3 regions of the Vibrio sp. EA2 genome follow, and region 1 is predicted to be linked to each of the others. Evidence: predicted binding sites of a transcription regulator. Region 1 holds the regulator's gene; each other region holds the start of a gene.

What was found. Region 1 encodes PurR, which represses purine synthesis genes. Its sites were predicted from a motif close to TNANGNAAACGTTTNCNTNA; they were not measured.
Region 2: the regulator PurR is predicted to act here: its motif matches at 1,186-1,205, upstream of RXX31_RS18360 (uracil-xanthine permease family protein).
Region 3: the regulator PurR is predicted to act here: its motif matches at 2,186-2,205, upstream of purT (formate-dependent phosphoribosylglycinamide formyltransferase).

What each region holds. Positions count from the first base shown of each region.
Region 1 is NZ_JAWLID010000002.1:137,683-143,499, forward strand. Features, by position in the region: gene RXX31_RS04960 (TVP38/TMEM64 family protein) at 1-446, opposite strand, end outside; gene RXX31_RS04965 (TfoX/Sxy family DNA transformation protein) at 628-1,218, opposite strand; cyclic di-GMP riboswitch class I at 1,335-1,423, opposite strand; gene purR (HTH-type transcriptional repressor PurR) at 1,692-2,696, opposite strand; gene torD (molecular chaperone TorD) at 3,127-3,774, opposite strand; gene torR (two-component system response regulator TorR) at 4,039-4,749, shown strand; gene elyC (envelope biogenesis factor ElyC) at 4,840-5,625, opposite strand; gene cmoM (tRNA uridine 5-oxyacetic acid(34) methyltransferase CmoM) at 5,740-5,817, shown strand, end outside.
Region 2 is NZ_JAWLID010000010.1:123,745-129,561, reverse strand. Features, by position in the region: gene RXX31_RS18365 (S9 family peptidase) at 1-1,131, shown strand, start outside; gene RXX31_RS18360 (uracil-xanthine permease family protein) at 1,371-2,759, shown strand; gene envZ (two-component system sensor histidine kinase EnvZ) at 2,846-4,138, opposite strand; gene ompR (two-component system response regulator OmpR) at 4,266-4,985, opposite strand; gene RXX31_RS18345 (DUF1090 family protein) at 5,169-5,468, opposite strand; gene greB (transcription elongation factor GreB) at 5,567-5,817, opposite strand, start outside.
Region 3 is NZ_JAWLID010000002.1:397,832-403,648, reverse strand. Features, by position in the region: gene RXX31_RS06120 (CidA/LrgA family protein) at 1-227, shown strand, start outside; gene RXX31_RS06115 (LrgB family protein) at 229-906, shown strand; gene cdd (cytidine deaminase) at 1,237-2,124, shown strand; gene purT (formate-dependent phosphoribosylglycinamide formyltransferase) at 2,271-3,446, shown strand; gene RXX31_RS06100 (thiopurine S-methyltransferase) at 3,733-4,383, opposite strand; gene RXX31_RS06095 (phosphoribosylglycinamide formyltransferase) at 4,699-5,475, shown strand; gene ihfA (integration host factor subunit alpha) at 5,582-5,817, opposite strand, start outside.

The DNA of each region.
Region 1 (5,817 bases):
TTGATGAGAAAGAAAGGGAATACAGGAATTAATCGCAACGAAAGTAGGTAAGATGATCCGTCTTTTTTGACGCCTTCGTTGATCGCGCTGAGCTTAGCAGCAAATTTTGTTTGTACCCAATCTCGTAATAAGTAACGGCTGCTCAGGAAAGCTAACGTCGCACCGATAGTACTGGCAAAGGAGACAAGAACTAAGCTCGCCCAGAAGCCAAATAGGGCAGCAGCTAATAAAGTGACGACGGCTGCGCCGGGAATAGAAAACGCCGTGATCGCGATATAAGCGATGAAATAGAGCGTAATAGCAACGACAAACCTTTCACTAATATAGGTGTTGAGCGCTTCTTGTTGCGCTTTGGCGTTATCTAAAGTGAAGTACTGGCTAAAGTTAACGGCTAACAAAATTATCGTTAAGAGCAGTATCAACCCAAAAACCAGTTTTTTATTCATTGTTGTACTCCGGAAGGACAGCCTTGCCCTAAGAATTTAACAGATACCATTAGAAATAGGGTACTCGTTATCAATTATTTGATATACAGACTTATAGACAGGTTGAGGCCGGAAAAAATTTCAAAAAAAACCGCGGCTAGAGCTGCGGTTTAAATACATCGTAAAGATTTGTCTCTGCTGGTTAAGAAAGCGCACTTTTTAGCTCTTCTCTGCGAGATTGGGGAACGACGCTCCAATGAGTGCCATTTATTGCCCCTTCTAAAGCCCACAGCAGCTCAATGCTTACTTTTGCAGAGTGCGAGTCACGTATCGCCTTGTAAGCACCTAGTGCGCCAGCTTCTTCAAGTTGTTCAACTGATTTAATGCCAGCTTTCTTAAGCATTCGTTCTGTGGCTAGTCGTAAATTTGGCAGATCTTTTAACCTGTCAGGTTTACTACTGGCTTGTTGCTTTTTTTCTAAATTGGCTTGTTCTAAAGACTTCTTCGCGACTTCTATCAAGCGTTCACTGGATTCCCATAAGTCGTTGGAAATCGCATAGTATTTAGTAACGACCGGAAAACCACGTTTTTTATAAACGTACGGTTTTAGTCCTTGCTTCTCGAAGTTAGATGAAGTTTGTTGGTCTGCTCGTATATGAAGTTGATCATTTACAACCAGTGCAAACATCGTTTCATCAGCGAAAAGTCCGAAGCCACCAAACATTGAGCGCGACTTGATCGTACCAAGTGCCTCAAATAGCTTCATAGAATCTTTGAGTATCGGTTTATCCATTATGTGTTATCTCGGTGTAATTAATATTACGCCACCAAAAGTCAGGTCCGAGAGAATAGCAAATACATGCAGGAACAATGTCATTATAGAGTAAACTCATTATACGCATATTTGCCATCGGTAACCCCGCTACCTTCCATTAGAAACATGGTTAAGGCCGGAAGCTTTGCGTCCCATCCTTTCGGATGGTTTGCCCTGTGCGTGACACGTAGAGAATACTTTTTATCTTGAATTAACATCACGTTTCAGAGATCAAAATGTGATGTTGCTTCAGTAAAACGCCCTTATATTATGGTTGTGGTTTCATAATTGAGATTGAAGACTGAGCACAGGTTGTAAGGCTATGTGAGGGAGCTCGTGTTTATACAAAACAGCAACTTATAAAATGTTTATTGATTGTAGTGAACACAAACGACGAAAAAAGATAATTTTTAACGTGAAAAATAAGCGCTCTGGCGAGCGCTTATTAGTAATTAATTGAGTTTTTTGACCGTATTTCGAATGACCAACTCTGGCTGCATTTCAAAAATGCGTTTCTCGTGCTCTTTGTCTTTAATACGTTCAAGTAGAATCTCAAAAGCATTTTTACCGACACGCCGCTTCGGTTGGTGGATCGTTGTCAGTGGTGGCGAGAAATACTCTGCCAACTCGATGTTGTCGTAACCGACGACAGATATCTCTTCTGGAATCTTGATACCATTTTGTTGTAAACGGCTCATCAAACCGAGCGCCATGGTGTCATTGAAACAGAATACGGCCGTTGGACGTTTTTCCATGGCAGTAATTTTGTCTGCGACCAAAACAGCGGTATCACATTCAAAGTTACCTTCAAGAATCCAGTCCTCGTTTACCGGTAAATTCGCTTCTGCCATGGCGCGGCGGAATCCAGCGATACGCTCTTGGCATGCGAGTTTCTCAAAGTGGCCACTCAAGCAAGCAATATCGGTATGACCATTATCAATCAGGTACTTAGTCGCGATATATCCACCTTCTTCTGAGTTGTCCATAATTTTATCGGCTTGGGAGCTCTCTGGGCCCCAATCCATAACAACTTTTGGGATATCAGAATGGCGATCGAGCATTTGTTTAAGTTCTTCGGTCAAGTCGGAACACATCACCAGAATGCCATCTACACGCTTTTCTGCGAGCATGCGGATGTAATCTCTTTGCTTTTCATAGATACCACCAGTGTTACACAGGATTAGTGTGTAGCCTTGTCGGTAACAGTAACTCTCTACACCATCGATGACTTCGGAGAAGAATAGGTTGGTAGATTGCGTTACCAACATACCGATAGTCCGAGTTGAGTTACATTTCAAGCTACGAGCTACCGCACTTGGTGCATAGTTAAGCTCATCAACAGCTTTCATTACTTTTTCTTGCGTTGCTTCTGCAACAAAACGCGTTTTGTTGATAACGTGCGAAACTGTTGTGGTAGAAACGCCGGCTAATCGAGCGACGTCTTTTATAGTGGCCATAAATGGTGTCCTGTATCGAGCTACTAATATACCGAGGGACTAAACCTTGTGCTGCGTGTCTTGTGTAAACTTAGCGCAACAAAATTAATGGCGCTGAGTATGTTTAGCAGTGGTTACTCCGAAGTCGGTAGAGGGTAAGTAGCAACAGCGGTTGATAAAGCAACTTTCTTCAACTGAGTGCAGAAAGGTCAACAACCTATTAAGAAAACACAAAAACCGCTTTATTTCAGCGGTTTACATAAAATCATATTTAATCGTTTGCGTTCACATTTTAGCCCTATGCGGGCAGGCTGGCAATAATTTCAGCAATGGTTTTGTGTCTCGGAAGTCACATTTTGATTGCTAAAAAGCGAGCGCTCGGAACAATTTTAATCGTTAACGAATAAAATATAGGGAACCTCATCGACAGGCTCCCTAAAATAGGCGGCAATTATTCACCAAGAAGGTAAGCGCTGTCCAGTTTACAAAATGCAATTAATAGTTGCGAGACACTGGCATAGAAGCCAAATTCATCCAGTTGCTGACATTTTTGTGCGAACTGTGGTAACCAGGACATGAGTTGGCCTTGGATGAATTCATTTTGTTTTAGGAAGGCTTCTTCCATGTGTTTTTCTTGTTCAAACTCATTAGAGCGAATGATCATATTACCTAAGAAGTCGAGCTCTACCGCTAAATGGTCGGCGGGTTCCTTCAGGCTGTCGTCAACTTGGACACCAAACTCCGCCATCAATCTTTCCATCTCTTCTGCTGGCTTGTCATTGAGCAAACCTGATTCGCCGATATACATCGAAGCGTAAGGAAGTGCGCCGTACTTTTCTGTCTTTAAGAACAGCTCACAAAAATCAGCAGCAAGCTCTAGTTGCGCATCTTCACGGTCTTGTAAGCGATTCAACGCGTCAACAAGGCGATCAATTGCGGGTTTGAGAGATTCATTTTCACCTAAGCCCGCCAAAAAGCTACGAATTTCGACACTATGGTAAGCCTCCAATTCTTTGGCTGTCAGTTCTTTAGCGAATAAGCTAGAAAACCACCAGTAGATCTCGGCGCGTTTTTCATTAAAAGCTTTCACTTCTTGCATTTTAGGCTCCTGAATGATGCTCTGTTTCTGGCACCACAAAATCAAATTCAGATGTCCCTTAAGTGTAATCAATTAAAATGAACAGCAGTAACTATAACTATGATGTTTTATAGAGAAATATGTCCATTTATTAACAGGGTTCAGTAAGCTTGTTTTGAATCAACAAAATCATTAAATCTTGCTTTTTAGCCCGCCCATGACTAGAAATGTTAATAGTTATGAATAGAATACATCTCGAATAATAAATGACAGAAAGTGGTGTAAATGAGCTATCACGTATTAGTCGTAGAAGATGATGTTGTAACTCGCAGTAAGCTGGCGGGTTATTTCCAAAATGAAGGGTACACAGTCAGTGAGGCCGAAAGCGGCATGCAAATGCGTGAAGTGCTGCAAGCTGGTGACGTTGACCTTATCATGTTGGATATTAACTTGCCGGGTGAAGACGGCCTGATGCTTACGCGTGAATTACGTAGCCAATCGGATATTGGTATCATATTAGTGACAGGACGCACGGATAGCATCGACAAAATCGTTGGTCTGGAAATGGGGGCGGACGACTATGTCACCAAACCTTTTGAACTCAGAGAATTATTAGTTCGCGTTAAAAACTTATTGTGGCGTATTTCGAATGCACGCAATGGCTCAAACAAAGTGAACGAAACTAACGAACAGCATATTGTCCGTTTTGGCGAGTGGACGTTTGATATTCAACGTCGAGCGTTGAGCCGCAACGGTGAGCCGGTCAAACTGACCAAGGCGGAGTACGAGCTATTGGTTGCGTTGTCTTCGTACCCGAATCAGGTGCTGAGTCGGGAACGAATTCTGAATATGATCAGCCATCGTGTGGATGCGCCAAATGACCGCACAATTGACGTCTTAATTAGACGCATGCGTGCGAAGATGGAATTTGACCCTAAGAACCCGCAAATCTTTGTTACCGTTCATGGGGAAGGCTATATGTTTGCTGGTGATTAATACTCAAAACACAAGCACAACAAAAAGGAGAGCCGTTGCTCTCCTTTTTGTTCCGTTAAATGACCTTCTGTCATCCACTCAAAGCATCCGCTATTGAGGCTCGACCATCGGCGTTTGTCCTACCGTATCACGCAAGCGTTGCCAGATACTGCCAAGATACTCATGCCAGAATAATTCGGTTTGCTCTAAGTAACGCGCTTTCGGTGAGTATTTGTCCCAAGGTTGATTAACATCTTCGATGGCTAGGAAGTTTGTCGGCGCCGGGATGGGTTTAATTCCTGCTGCGTTAAATTCATACAGCGCCCGGCTCATATGGCTGGCGGAGGTAACCAAAACAATTTCCTTTTGCTGAACAAACGCTGCAGCCTGACGAGCTTCTTCCCAGGTATCTTTCGCATCTTCCAGTAAAATAATATCGGATTTCGCCACACCGAGCGCCAGAGCCACGTTCGCCATCATACGCGCATGGCTGATTTCAGAGCCACCATCATAGCCAGACAAAATTAATTTGGCCCCAGGATACATACGTAAAATCCGGATTCCCTCGGTTAAACGCATCAGTGCGGCACGACTTAACTGGGAAGTCGGTGGAATTTCGTCATCGATAACATGGCCATTGCCTAACACCATTACGTAGTCGATGGTTCCGGAAACGGGAAGAAACGCTTTATGCTCGCGTTCCAGTGGCATAAGAAGCTTGGTTGAAACAGGCTGGAAGGCAACAAGAAAAATGCCGACAAAAGAGAATAAAACAACGAAGCAGCCGGTTTTACGCTTAGTGGTAAAACTAATGAGAGCAAGACCCAATAATCCTATCAGCAGTAATGCTGGTAAGGGCATGAGCAAAGCTGACACTACTTTTTTCAGCTCAAACATACATAAATAGTCCGAAAAAACATCAATTGAAAATAAAAATGAGGGTATTCCTCTTTATTCCTGCTTTCCTTGTGCCAGAATAGCGGCACAATCCGTTATGATAACCCAGCAGAAGTGACAGAAGACCGCAATTTCGACGATATCGCCCACAAATTTGCAAAAAATATTTACGGCTCCGACAAAGGGGAGATC
Region 2 (5,817 bases), on a different contig from region 1:
AACCTCAAGACCGGTGAAAGTCGCAAAGTCGTCTCGGATGCAAAGGTGGATCCGAAGCAACATTGGTTAGACCCAGACTCAAAACAGCTCTACGCGGTAGAATTTGAAAGCGACTACCCAACCTATGCGTTTGTCGATCCCAAAAACAAACGCAGTGAATACCTCAAGCAAATCCTGGAGTCTCTGCCTGGCCATCAAGTTCGGTTAGTCAGCGAAACAAAAGCTGGCGACACGTACGTTATCATGGCATTTAATGACAGAAACCCAGGTGATTACTATCTTTTCACTACCGAGCCAAAACAAATTCGCTATCTATTCTCCGCACGAGAATGGCTAGACCCTGCCAAAATGGCCGAAGTACAGCCATTTGAGTTTACCAGCCGTGATGGTAAAACTCTTTCAGGATATCTCACCCTTCCTCCTAATACTGAGGCTAAAAACTTACCTCTCATCGTCAATCCGCATGGTGGTCCACATGGTCCCAGAGACTGGTGGCGCTTTACGGAACAAAACCAGTTTCTCGCCAGTCACGGTTATGCGGTAATGCAAGTGAACTTCCGTGGCAGCGGCGGTTTTGGTAAACAATTTGAGGCCGCAGGTTATCGCAAGTGGGGGACCAATATTCAATATGACATTATTGATGCCACTCAACATATCATCGCTGAAGGCATTGCCGATAAGGACCGCGTGTGTATTTCGGGCGGAAGCTTTGGTGGATACAGTGCGCTGCAGTCGGCAACTATTGCTCCAGAGCTTTTTCAGTGCGCAGTCGGAACCGCTGGTGTCTACGACCTGGAGCTGATGTTCGAAGAAGGGGACGTACCAGATACCCAGATGGGATTGAGCTTTTTAAGCGAGGTTTTGGGCACCAACCCAACCATTCTCAAATCTATGTCTCCAACCCACAATGCCGACAAGCTAAAAGCTTCGATTCTATTGGTGCATGGCGGGAAAGATCAACGCGCGCCTATTGCACATTTTGATGCGATGGCTAAGGCATTAAATAACCTCAACTACCCTTACGAGTCTTTTGTTCTGGATGATGAAGGCCATGGCTTCTACAAAGATGAGCACAGAGCAAAATACTATGCCCGTGTTCTCAACTTCTTCGATAAACATCTGAAAAACTGATCAGACAAAAAATTAAAAGGCGATAGCAACCCCGTTATCGCCTTTTTCTCCCCTACTGGCAATCGTTTGCTTTTTAAATAAATCACTCTATAATCGCGCACAAATTATAGGGTCTGTTGACCTAAAACACTCCGAGTTGACACTGATTAACAGCAATCACAGATCAAAACGTCAGCTCCTCCCAGGGCTCCCATTCAGCGAGCGCTGGGTAATAAATATTGCGACAAGCGAGACAAACCATGACAACTTCAAACCGATCGTCGGAACTGGTCTATCAATTAAATGATCGTCCACCACTGCCACAAACCATTTTCGCTGCCATTCAGCACCTGCTGGCGATGTTCGTTGCAGTGATTACTCCTTCATTGATCATCTGCCAATCGTTGGGCGTACCAGCCGATCAAACCAACACCATAATTAGCATGTCCCTGTTTGCGTCCGGTGTATCATCATTTATTCAGATCCGCACTTTTGGCCCGATAGGCTCTGGCCTGTTATCAGTACAAGGCACCAGCTTTAACTTTTTAGGCCCAATCATTGGTGCAGGCTTGTCATTGAAAGCGGGCGGTGCCGACATCAGCACCATGATGGCCGCCATTTTCGGCACAATTTTGGTGGCTTCATTCGCGGAAATTCTGCTGTCCCGAGTCCTTGAGCACGCACGCCGTATCATTACTCCACTGGTTTCTGGCATTGTGGTGACTCTGATTGGTCTGACACTAATTCAGGTTGGATTGGTCTCAATGGGTGGAGGTTATGCCGCATTGGGTGATGGTACATTCGGTAGCCTGGACAAACTAGCTCTGGCTGGCACAGTGCTGGGTCTTATCGTTATTCTGAACCGCTCAAACAACCCTTACATTCGCGTTGCTTCTATTGTGATTGCAATGCTGGTTGGCTATATCATTGCCTACTTTATGGGCATGGTAGACACATCACAGCTAAGTGAGACCAACCTGGTTGCGCTGCCAATCCCAATGCAATACGGCTTGGCGTTTGACTGGTCGTTGTTTATTCCACTGGTACTGATCTTCTTCATTACCGCGCTGGAAGCCATCGGCGATATTACCGCAACATCAGAAGTATCCGGTGAACCAGTTAAAGGTCCGGTTTACATGAAACGCATCAAAGGTGGCGTACTAGCAGACGGTTTAAACTCAGCGATCGCTGCAGTCTTTAACAGCTTCCCGAACTCTACGTTCAGCCAAAACAACGGCATTATCATGCTGACTGGTGTCGCAAGCCGTTACGTGGGTTACTTCATTTCAGGTATGTTAGTTGTACTTGGTTTATTCCCTGGTGTGGCGAGCTTTGTTCAGTTGATTCCTGAGCCTGTACTTGGCGGCGCAACCATCGTGATGTTTGGTACGATTGCCGCAGCAGGTGTGCGTATTATCTCTCGTGTTGATCTCGACCGCCGTGCGATTTTGATCATGGCACTGTCCTTTTCGATGGGCCTTGGTATTGCTCAGAAGCCAGAAATTCTGCAATTTATGCCAGAGTTTATTAAGAGCATCTTCTCGACAGGCGTTGCTGCGGGCGGTATCACCGCAATCATCTTGAACCTGTTATTGCCAGAAAAACTGGAAGATGAAGAGTCTGAAGCTGAAGAGATTAAAGAATCCTGAACTGATCAATAGGATAATAAAAAAGCCCAACTTAGATTCTCGGTTGGGCTTTTATTTTGCTCGTTAGTAACGCCTTCTTTGTCGGATTACTTAGTCGGGAAGCTGATTTGTGCGATTAAGCCACCTTCACTACGATTTCGCATCACAACCGATCCCGAATGCTGGCTGACAATGCGCTTAACGATCGCCAAGCCCAGGCCAGTCCCTTCACTGCCTCGAGCGGTATCGCCACGTGTAAACGGTTCAAATAGTTTGCCGACCTGCGCTGGATCAATACCAGGGCCATTATCTTCCACCGTGACCCACACAAGTTTATTATCAGCCGTCATGCCCGTCGACACTTTAGCCCAGCCATTGCCATAGCGAACCGCATTCACTACTAAGTTAGTCACAGCACGTTTTATTGCAATCGAATTACCCAGAGCAGGTTTGATAGATTCTTCAATTTTAGTCTCAATTTCCCGTTCATCACTGCCTTCTGAACTTGCGACATCACACACAATGTCGTTCAGGTCCACCGCCTCAAACGTCTGATTATTCACTGGTTTAAGGTAGTCCATAAACTGGCTGATGATTTCATTACACTCTTCCGTATCGCTGATGATGCCTTCAGCGAGATAGCTTTCCTCTGGTGACATCATTTCTGTCGCGAGACGAATTCGAGTCAGAGGGGTTCGTAAATCGTGGCTGATCCCCGCCATCAATAAAGCTCGGTCTTCTTCCAGCTCCTGAATACCTTTCGACATCTGATTAAAAGCACGGGTCACCGCGCGAATTTCTAACGCGCCTTTCTCTGGTATCGGGGGCGGTATCTCACCTCGCCCAACCCCCTTAGCGGCTCTTTCTAACGCCAGTAACGGTCGGTTTTGAAAACGAATAAATAGCCAGCCACCAGCGATAATCAGCAATGCCATGATCAGACTGTTACGAAAAAGCGGCGCAAAATCCTCTTCTTGAAGCTCTGAGAGTGGGATACGAATAAGCGAGTTTGGTAGCTTGTCGATATGCATCCACAAGATGTAACTCTCCTCGCCCAACATCAAACGTACTTCAGTCGGGGAGTCCAGTTCCTGAGTCATTTCTTCCGACATCAATTCAATCGACATCGCATGATTAAACTCGTCCGCCCTTTCACTATTAATACTGTGAACCGTTACACCCAGTCTTTCTAATAACTGGCGTCGTAATGGTGCTTCAGATTGAAGTTCTCCGTCGGCATCCAGGACCAGGTTGAGCTCATGGGCGAGAATTTTGTTGAACTGCTGCAGGCTCGGCATTAACGCATAATTGAAAACGGCATAATAAGAGAAAACTTGGCTAGCGAGAAGCAAAGAGATAAATAGCAGAATAGATTGAGTAAGAGAGCTTCGGATTCGCATGGACAGTTCCTGGTGATCCTAACAGAGTGTTGCTAAAAGAATGTGCCTAATCGAGACTTTCCGCCCTCATACAGGAGATGCAAGAGGACGGAATGTACAGACAAATATCGGAGTGCAGTTACGCGAATTAGACTTCTTTGCCGTCTGGGACAAATACGTAGCCCAAGCCCCATACCGTCTGGATGTAACGTGGTTTACTCGGGTCATCTTCCAACATACGACGAAGACGAGAAATTTGTACGTCAATAGAACGTTCCATTGCCGAATATTCACGACCACGAGCCATATTCATCAGCTTGTCACGCGACATCGGCTCACGCGCGTTGGTGACCAAGGCTTTTAGTACCGCAAACTCACCGGATGTTAATGGCATTGCTTCTTCACCATGGAACATTTCACGCGTCCCGAGATTCAAACGGAACTCACCAAATTCCACCACTTTTTCTTCTGTGCTTGGTGCGCCCGGAAGCTCAATGGTTTGACGGCGTAATACCGCTTTAATGCGAGCCAGGAGCTCTCGCGGGTTAAATGGTTTTGGCAGATAATCGTCCGCTCCCACCTCTAAACCAACAATGCGATCAACTTCGTCGCCTTTTGCGGTCAGCATCAAGATAGGTAACATGTTGTTCGCGTTACGTAAGCGGCGACAGATAGATAAACCGTCTTCACCTGGCAACATCAAATCCAGCACCATTAAGTGGAAGTTTTCACGCGTCAGTAAGCGATCCATTTGTTCGCCGTTGGCAACACTACGAACCTGAAAACCTTGCTCAGAAAGGTAACGCTCTAAAAGAGCACGTAAACGAGCATCGTCATCAACCACTAAAATTTTATGATTTTCCTGCATTGAAACATCCTTTCAGAAGCATGTATTGTCGAAAATGTACCACTGTTTATTCAAACGTGCTTGAGCAAATTGTTACTCTTTTTATCTTAGCTGATCTTTTGACACATTATTTCTGATATTCAGTGCCGATATTGAGCGAAGTGATTGCTCAAACTGGAAAAAACGCCGCCTATTTAATGCAGGTTATTGGTTCAGATCCCACTCTGGTTCACTGCTGACTTGCAACTTTTCCTTGTGCTGACTCTTTTCAATTTCCGCATGCAATTGCTGGCGCTGCTCCTCGCGAACACATTCACGTTGCACCGAAGCAAGCGCACGCTCCAGCCCTTCGATATGTTGCTCTTTACCCTGAACTTTGGCGTATTCAAGTTGCTGTTCGACGGCAAATGCTTTTGCATCACACCCTTTTAGCTCTTCTTGGGAAAACGCAGAAAATGAACACCCTACGGTTAAAACGGTGCCACTAATCACTGCTCTCATCATTTATGTGCTCCTTTAAAAGCGCTCAATGTCTTTCGTCTCAGGATGAATGAGGATGTCGGTTAAACATGGCCAGAACATTCGCTCACAGACCCGCGACTCTAACTAGGGTTTGTCGCATCTGGACTGGATAGGTTGTACTCAATCGAGTTAATAAACCACTCTTTCTCGCCTTCTGGCGTCTTAACCGTAAACTCTTCATCGACTTGTTTTTTTAGCATCGCTCGCGCCATGGGTGAGTCGATAGAAATATAACCTTTAGCATCGCCATAAATCTCTTCCGGCCCGACAATTCGAAACTTCTTCACATCACCCGCTTCATTCTCGATCTCTACCCACGCCCCGAAAAAGA
Region 3 (5,817 bases), 260 kb from region 1:
CTATGGCAACCGGGATTGTCAAAGTAGAGTGGGTAAAAACTGGCGCAACGCTGTTTATTCGCTACATGATCTTGTTATTCGTTCCAGTTAGTGTTGGCCTGATGGATCATTTCGACATGCTTTTTGCCAATGCACTTCCCATTCTTGCAAGTGCGGTCGGCGGCACATTGATTGTGCTGGTAAGTCTCGCATGGCTGCTGGATTACCTGCTAAAGGAGAAACACTAATATGTGGATTTTACTCACTATTGTTGTTTTCCTTATTGCTCGTAAGATCGCGATTAAAGCGAATCACCCAATTGTTAACCCACTGCTTATCTCTATTGCGGTCATCATCCCCTTGTTGACCTACCTGAACGTGCCTTTTGACACTTACTATGCCGACAACGAAGTGTTTAGTTTCCTGCTACAACCTGCCGTTGTGGCACTAGCTTACCCGCTATATGAGCAGCTTCCTCAAATCAGAGCAAACTGGCGCATCATTACCTTGGCTTGTGTTCTCGGCAGTGTGATGTCGATGACGACCGCGACTTTAATAGCCGTCGCTTTTCACACCGAGTTGAGTTTGATCGCGAGCTTGGTTGGTAAATCAGTGACCACCCCTATTGCGATGGAAATCTCCAGCCACCTTGGTGGTGAAGCGGCTGTTGCGGCGATTTTGGTACTTCTGGTTGGCTTGTTGGGTGCGATTGTGGCTTACCCTATCTACAACCTGATTGGGATTAAGCATCCTATTGCCCGAGGTTTAACCATGGGTACGGTGTCCCACGCACTGGGGACTGCGACGTGTGTCGAGAAACAACCAGCAGACGCGGCGTTCTCGTCTTTGGCGTTAGTACTTTGCGGCATTATTACGTCGGTTCTGGCTCCGAGCTTTTTTGCTCTGACTGTCTGGCTGTATCAATAAGCAACGGTTTTGGCCTGCCTATCATCTGGGCAGGTCTTTCCCCGATTCTCTCTCCTATTCTACCTCTACAGATTGAAATCCGTTCGCAACCTGACCTCTTAGAAATGTAATGGGAGCGACACTCAATGCCTCATCACTTGTGATATGTGTATGAGTTAATATATTTAAGAGATCGACGTAACATTCAGCGCCTGTGCAATCGAATACATGTGTGACTTCACTCTAACTATGTAACGTTAATTACAATTGCATTATTTTGCGTGATCTAAAGCACAGAACATTTTCCCACTTTACATAGAATAACTGTCCATGCAATAACAAGGATTCAACATGAAAAGTCGCATTGAACAAGCGCTAGCAAGCGCACCTGAAGCACTTTCAAACCAACTTGCTCCTATCGTCTTAGCCGACGATTTTGATGCTACTCTTTCAGCACAGCAGTTTGAGCAGTTACTGTCTGCTACCGCTCTATCTGACAAAGCGCTGCGTGTTGCTCTGCTTCCTTTTGCCGCGGCTTATTCTTACGCGCCTATTTCTGAGTTTTATGTTGGTGCCATTGTTCGCGGGCTTTCTGGCCGTCTCTACTTCGGCGCAAACATGGAGTTCCTTGGTGTTCAGCTTGGTCAAACTGTTCACGCAGAACAATCTGCAATCAGTCACGCCTGGATGAAGGGTGAACGCGGTGTTAAAGACATCACGATTAACTTTAGCCCTTGTGGTCACTGTCGTCAGTTTATGAACGAGCTGTCTACAGCGAAAGAGCTAAAAGTCCAATTGCCAGAGCGTGAAGAAAAATCGCTACATGAATATCTACCCGAAGCATTTGGACCCGCCGATTTGGGTATCAAATCTGGCCTAATGGCTGAAGTTAAGCATCAGTTCGAATGTGAAGATAACGATGTGCTGATTCAAAAAGCCGTCGATGCAATGAACATGAGCCATGCCCCTTACACCAATAATCTGAGCGGTTTGGCGTTAGAGCTTGCTGATGGACGCGTTTTCCAAGGTGCTTACGCTGAGAATGCGGCGTTTAACCCGAGCCTTCCTCCTCTTCAAGTTGCTTTGATTCAGGTGTTACTGGCAGGTGGAACCTTTGATAACATCAAAGCGGCAGCGTTAGTGGAGAATTCAGAAGGTAAAATCAGTCATCTTGCTGATACTCAGTCAACGTTAGAAGCGTTGAATCCCGACATTCCACTAAGTTTCGTTAACGTGTAATCACATAATGATGTCGATGAAAGCTCTACAAAATGTAGAGCTTTTTTATTACTAAAAAACCCTACGCAAACGTTTGCTTTAAGATAAAAATTCAGTATGATCCCCTGCAAATTCTGTCTCATCACTTTATTTTGTAAGGGAACGATATGTTCGGTACTGCAACCAGCGCAAATGCTACTCGTGTGTTACTTTTAGGCTCTGGCGAACTTGGTAAAGAAGTCGCGATTGAATGTCAACGTCTGGGTCTGGAAGTCATCGCTTGTGACCGTTATGCGAATGCACCAGCCATGCAAGTCGCTCACCGCAGCTACGTGCTTGATATGCTGGATGGTCAAGCATTAGAAGAAATCATCAATAAAGAGCAACCGGCTTACGTTGTTCCTGAAATTGAAGCTATTGCGACCGATAAGCTAGTAGAGCTTGAAGCGAAAGGTCTGAATGTCGTTCCAACGGCTAAGGCAACTAAGCTTACAATGAACCGTGAAGGTATTCGTCGTTTAGCCGCAGAAGAGCTTCAACTGACAACTTCCCCTTACCAATTCGCAGACAACTACGATGACTTTAAAGCCGCAGTCGAGTTTACGGGTATCCCTTGTGTGGTTAAACCAGTGATGAGCTCATCTGGTAAAGGCCAGAGTGTCATCAAAACAGAAGCTGACATTGAAAAAGCGTGGAACTACGCGCAAGAAGGCGGTCGTACAGGCGCTGGTCGCGTGATTGTTGAAGGCTTTATTGATTTTGATTACGAGATCACTTTGCTTACTGTTCGCGCTGTGGATGGCGTACACTTCTGTGCACCAATTGGCCACCGCCAGGAAGATGGTGACTACCGCGAGTCTTGGCAGCCTCAAGCAATGTCAGAAAACGCAGTAAAAGCAGCACAGTACGCAGCGGAAAAAGTCGTCAATGCTTTAGGCGGCTACGGTATTTTTGGTGTTGAGTTGTTTGTGAAAGGCGACACTGTGATCTTCAACGAGGTCTCTCCTCGCCCACATGACACGGGATTGGTTACCCTGATCTCTCAGGAAATGTCTGAGTTTGCACTTCACGTTCGTGCGTTTACCGGCATGCCAATCAACAACATTGTTCAATACGGTCCTTCTGCATCAGCCGTTATTCTTGGTCAGGGAACTTCTACAAACATTCGTTTTGAAAACCTGTCTGAAGCTCTGGCACAGCCACAAACGCAAGTTCGTCTGTTTGGCAAACCAGAAATCGACGGTCGTCGTCGTTTAGGCGTGGTTATGACTCGCCGAAACAGTATAGAAGAATCCGTTCAAGATGCGGTAGAAAGTGCATCGAAAGTAAATATCATTTACTAAGTTCATTCTGACGTTCTGACATAACAAATAGCGCAGCTATATCAGCTTAATACCGTTCGTTTAACAGCGAACGGTATTATCATCCGTCATTCTGGACAGCGACGAAGGAGCGTGATTCAGAATCTTCTATCCGAGCACTCTGTCACCAAAATTATTCCTATATTGTTTTAGCTTGCTGATAATAGATTCCTAGTCTCGCTATGGCTCGCTGGAATGACCCGATTATGGCCGTTAAGCGATTAGCATTAGCTAAAACAGCGCTGCGCAATTGCCCTAACATCAATATCTAAGGCGCTTCAATCAAGTACACTTCTTCAGAGAAACGGCTCAGTCCCTGCTTCGCAATTTTTGGGTGATCATCATCCGCTTCATCCACGTTGAGACAAGTCACTTTGTAACCATCGAACAACTGTTCAATCTCGTTAACCGGTACGCTAAATGGAGGACCCGCCTTCTCTTGCTGAGAGTAATCCAGTGTCACAAGCAGAATACGACCACCCGGCTTAAGAAGCTGTTTTAAACGCTCTGCGTACTCTTCTCGCATCTCTTGTGGCAATGCAACCAAAGCCGCTCGGTCGTAGACGATATCGACTTGAGAAACCGGTGCGGTAAAAAAGTCACCTGTGTAAATAGAGAGTTCATCAAACTGATACAGCTCATGCATTCCGTTTATCGGCGTGACCATTGGGGTATAAAAATGCTCAGCAAAGAAAGCACGTACCGCAATTTGACTTAATTCAACACCAATAACTTCATCATGTTTGGTCGCCAACCATGCAAGGTCTTCCGACTTACCACAAAGTGGAACCAATACGGTGTCTTCACGCTTAGGATTGGTATGGTGCCAATGCTGAGTCAATAATGGATTGACATCTTCCAGATGGAATCCGATTTTGTTGCTGGCCCACTTATTGTGCCAAAACTCTGGGTCTCTCATTTTATTTTCTACTTGTCGGCTGATTTTCATTTTGTGGAGTAAGACTAATGATTTTTTCGAATTTGTCTATGCCGTTCATCTTTCGTTAATCCCCAAATGCTACGATGCATTTACTCTCTGAAGAAGGATACTGACGTTTAATTAACAGAATAATGAAAATATAAATCGTGATCTAACGCATAATTCCACTACAAACATAAGAGTTAACCTTGGAATGTTTCAAAAGATCCCCATTTATTAGTAACAACCTAATTTGCAAATCTTAGCGACTTTTTAGTTCCCATTTTCTAAGTGCAAGCAAGTTAAGGAGAGTGAATGAGCTTATTTTTACGTACAACAGCATTGATGCTTTTGGTACTAAGCCGGGCACCAGCATTCGCCGCGATGCCTATTGCGCCAATCAGTAGTGAACAGAATCGTTCAGCAAGTCAAAACGAGGTTTGCTCAAAACTATTCAAACACAGCCTAAGCGGCTTATATGGTATCCGCTCCATCGACTCAAACCCAACTCAGCCATACGCTGATTTTGATATCCTTTACACCAAAGCACACCAAGCTCAATTCGAACTTGAGACCATCTGTAAAAGTACCGCCCTTCTTAACGACGCCCAGCCTTACTTTGCTGGCGTAAAATCCAAACAACGAGCAGAAGAGAAAATCGCTCACGAACTCGATGGTCAGGTTGAACGCATCACGGATCTGGCACGTGCGACCATTGTTGCGGAAGATGTGGCAAGTTTGGTCTCAATCTACGAAACACTAGAGCGCGAAACGACGATTGTTAAAGTGAAAAACCGATTTAAAAAGCCGGGTCCATCGGGTTACCGAGATTTGAACTTACTGGTTCGTTTACCAAAAACCAACCTTGTCGCAGAAGTCCAGCTACACTTGAAAGCCATTGCAGATGTAAAGAATGGCCCTGAGCATGACCTTTATGAAAGAATCCAAAAACTTGAACGTCAGGCAATGGCAGAAAAACGCCCGCAGACTGAATTTGAAATGGCGGCGATTAGAAATATGCGCAGTCAAGCGAAGAACTTGTACCAGCGTGCATGGCAGCCGTATTTGACCACACACTTAGAAGCAGCATAATTAGAAAATAATAAACCACCGCAATGCGGTGGTTTTCTTTTGCGTGTCTACACTAAAATGCACGCACAACAAAAGATCACGAGCAAGCGTGATCTATTGGGTTTGTTTACTGTTCTTTTTTGAGATTTTCTACGCGAGCTTTCAACTTCTGACCCGGACGGAAAGTCACTACACGTCGAGCAGTAATTGGAATGTCTTCACCAGTTTTCGGGTTACGACCAGGTCGTTCATTTTTGTCTCGAAGATCAAAATTTCCAAAACCTGACAGTTTTACCTGTTCGCCACTTTCTAGTGCCTTGCGAATTTCTTCAAAGAACACTTCCACCGTTTCCTTGGCGTCCC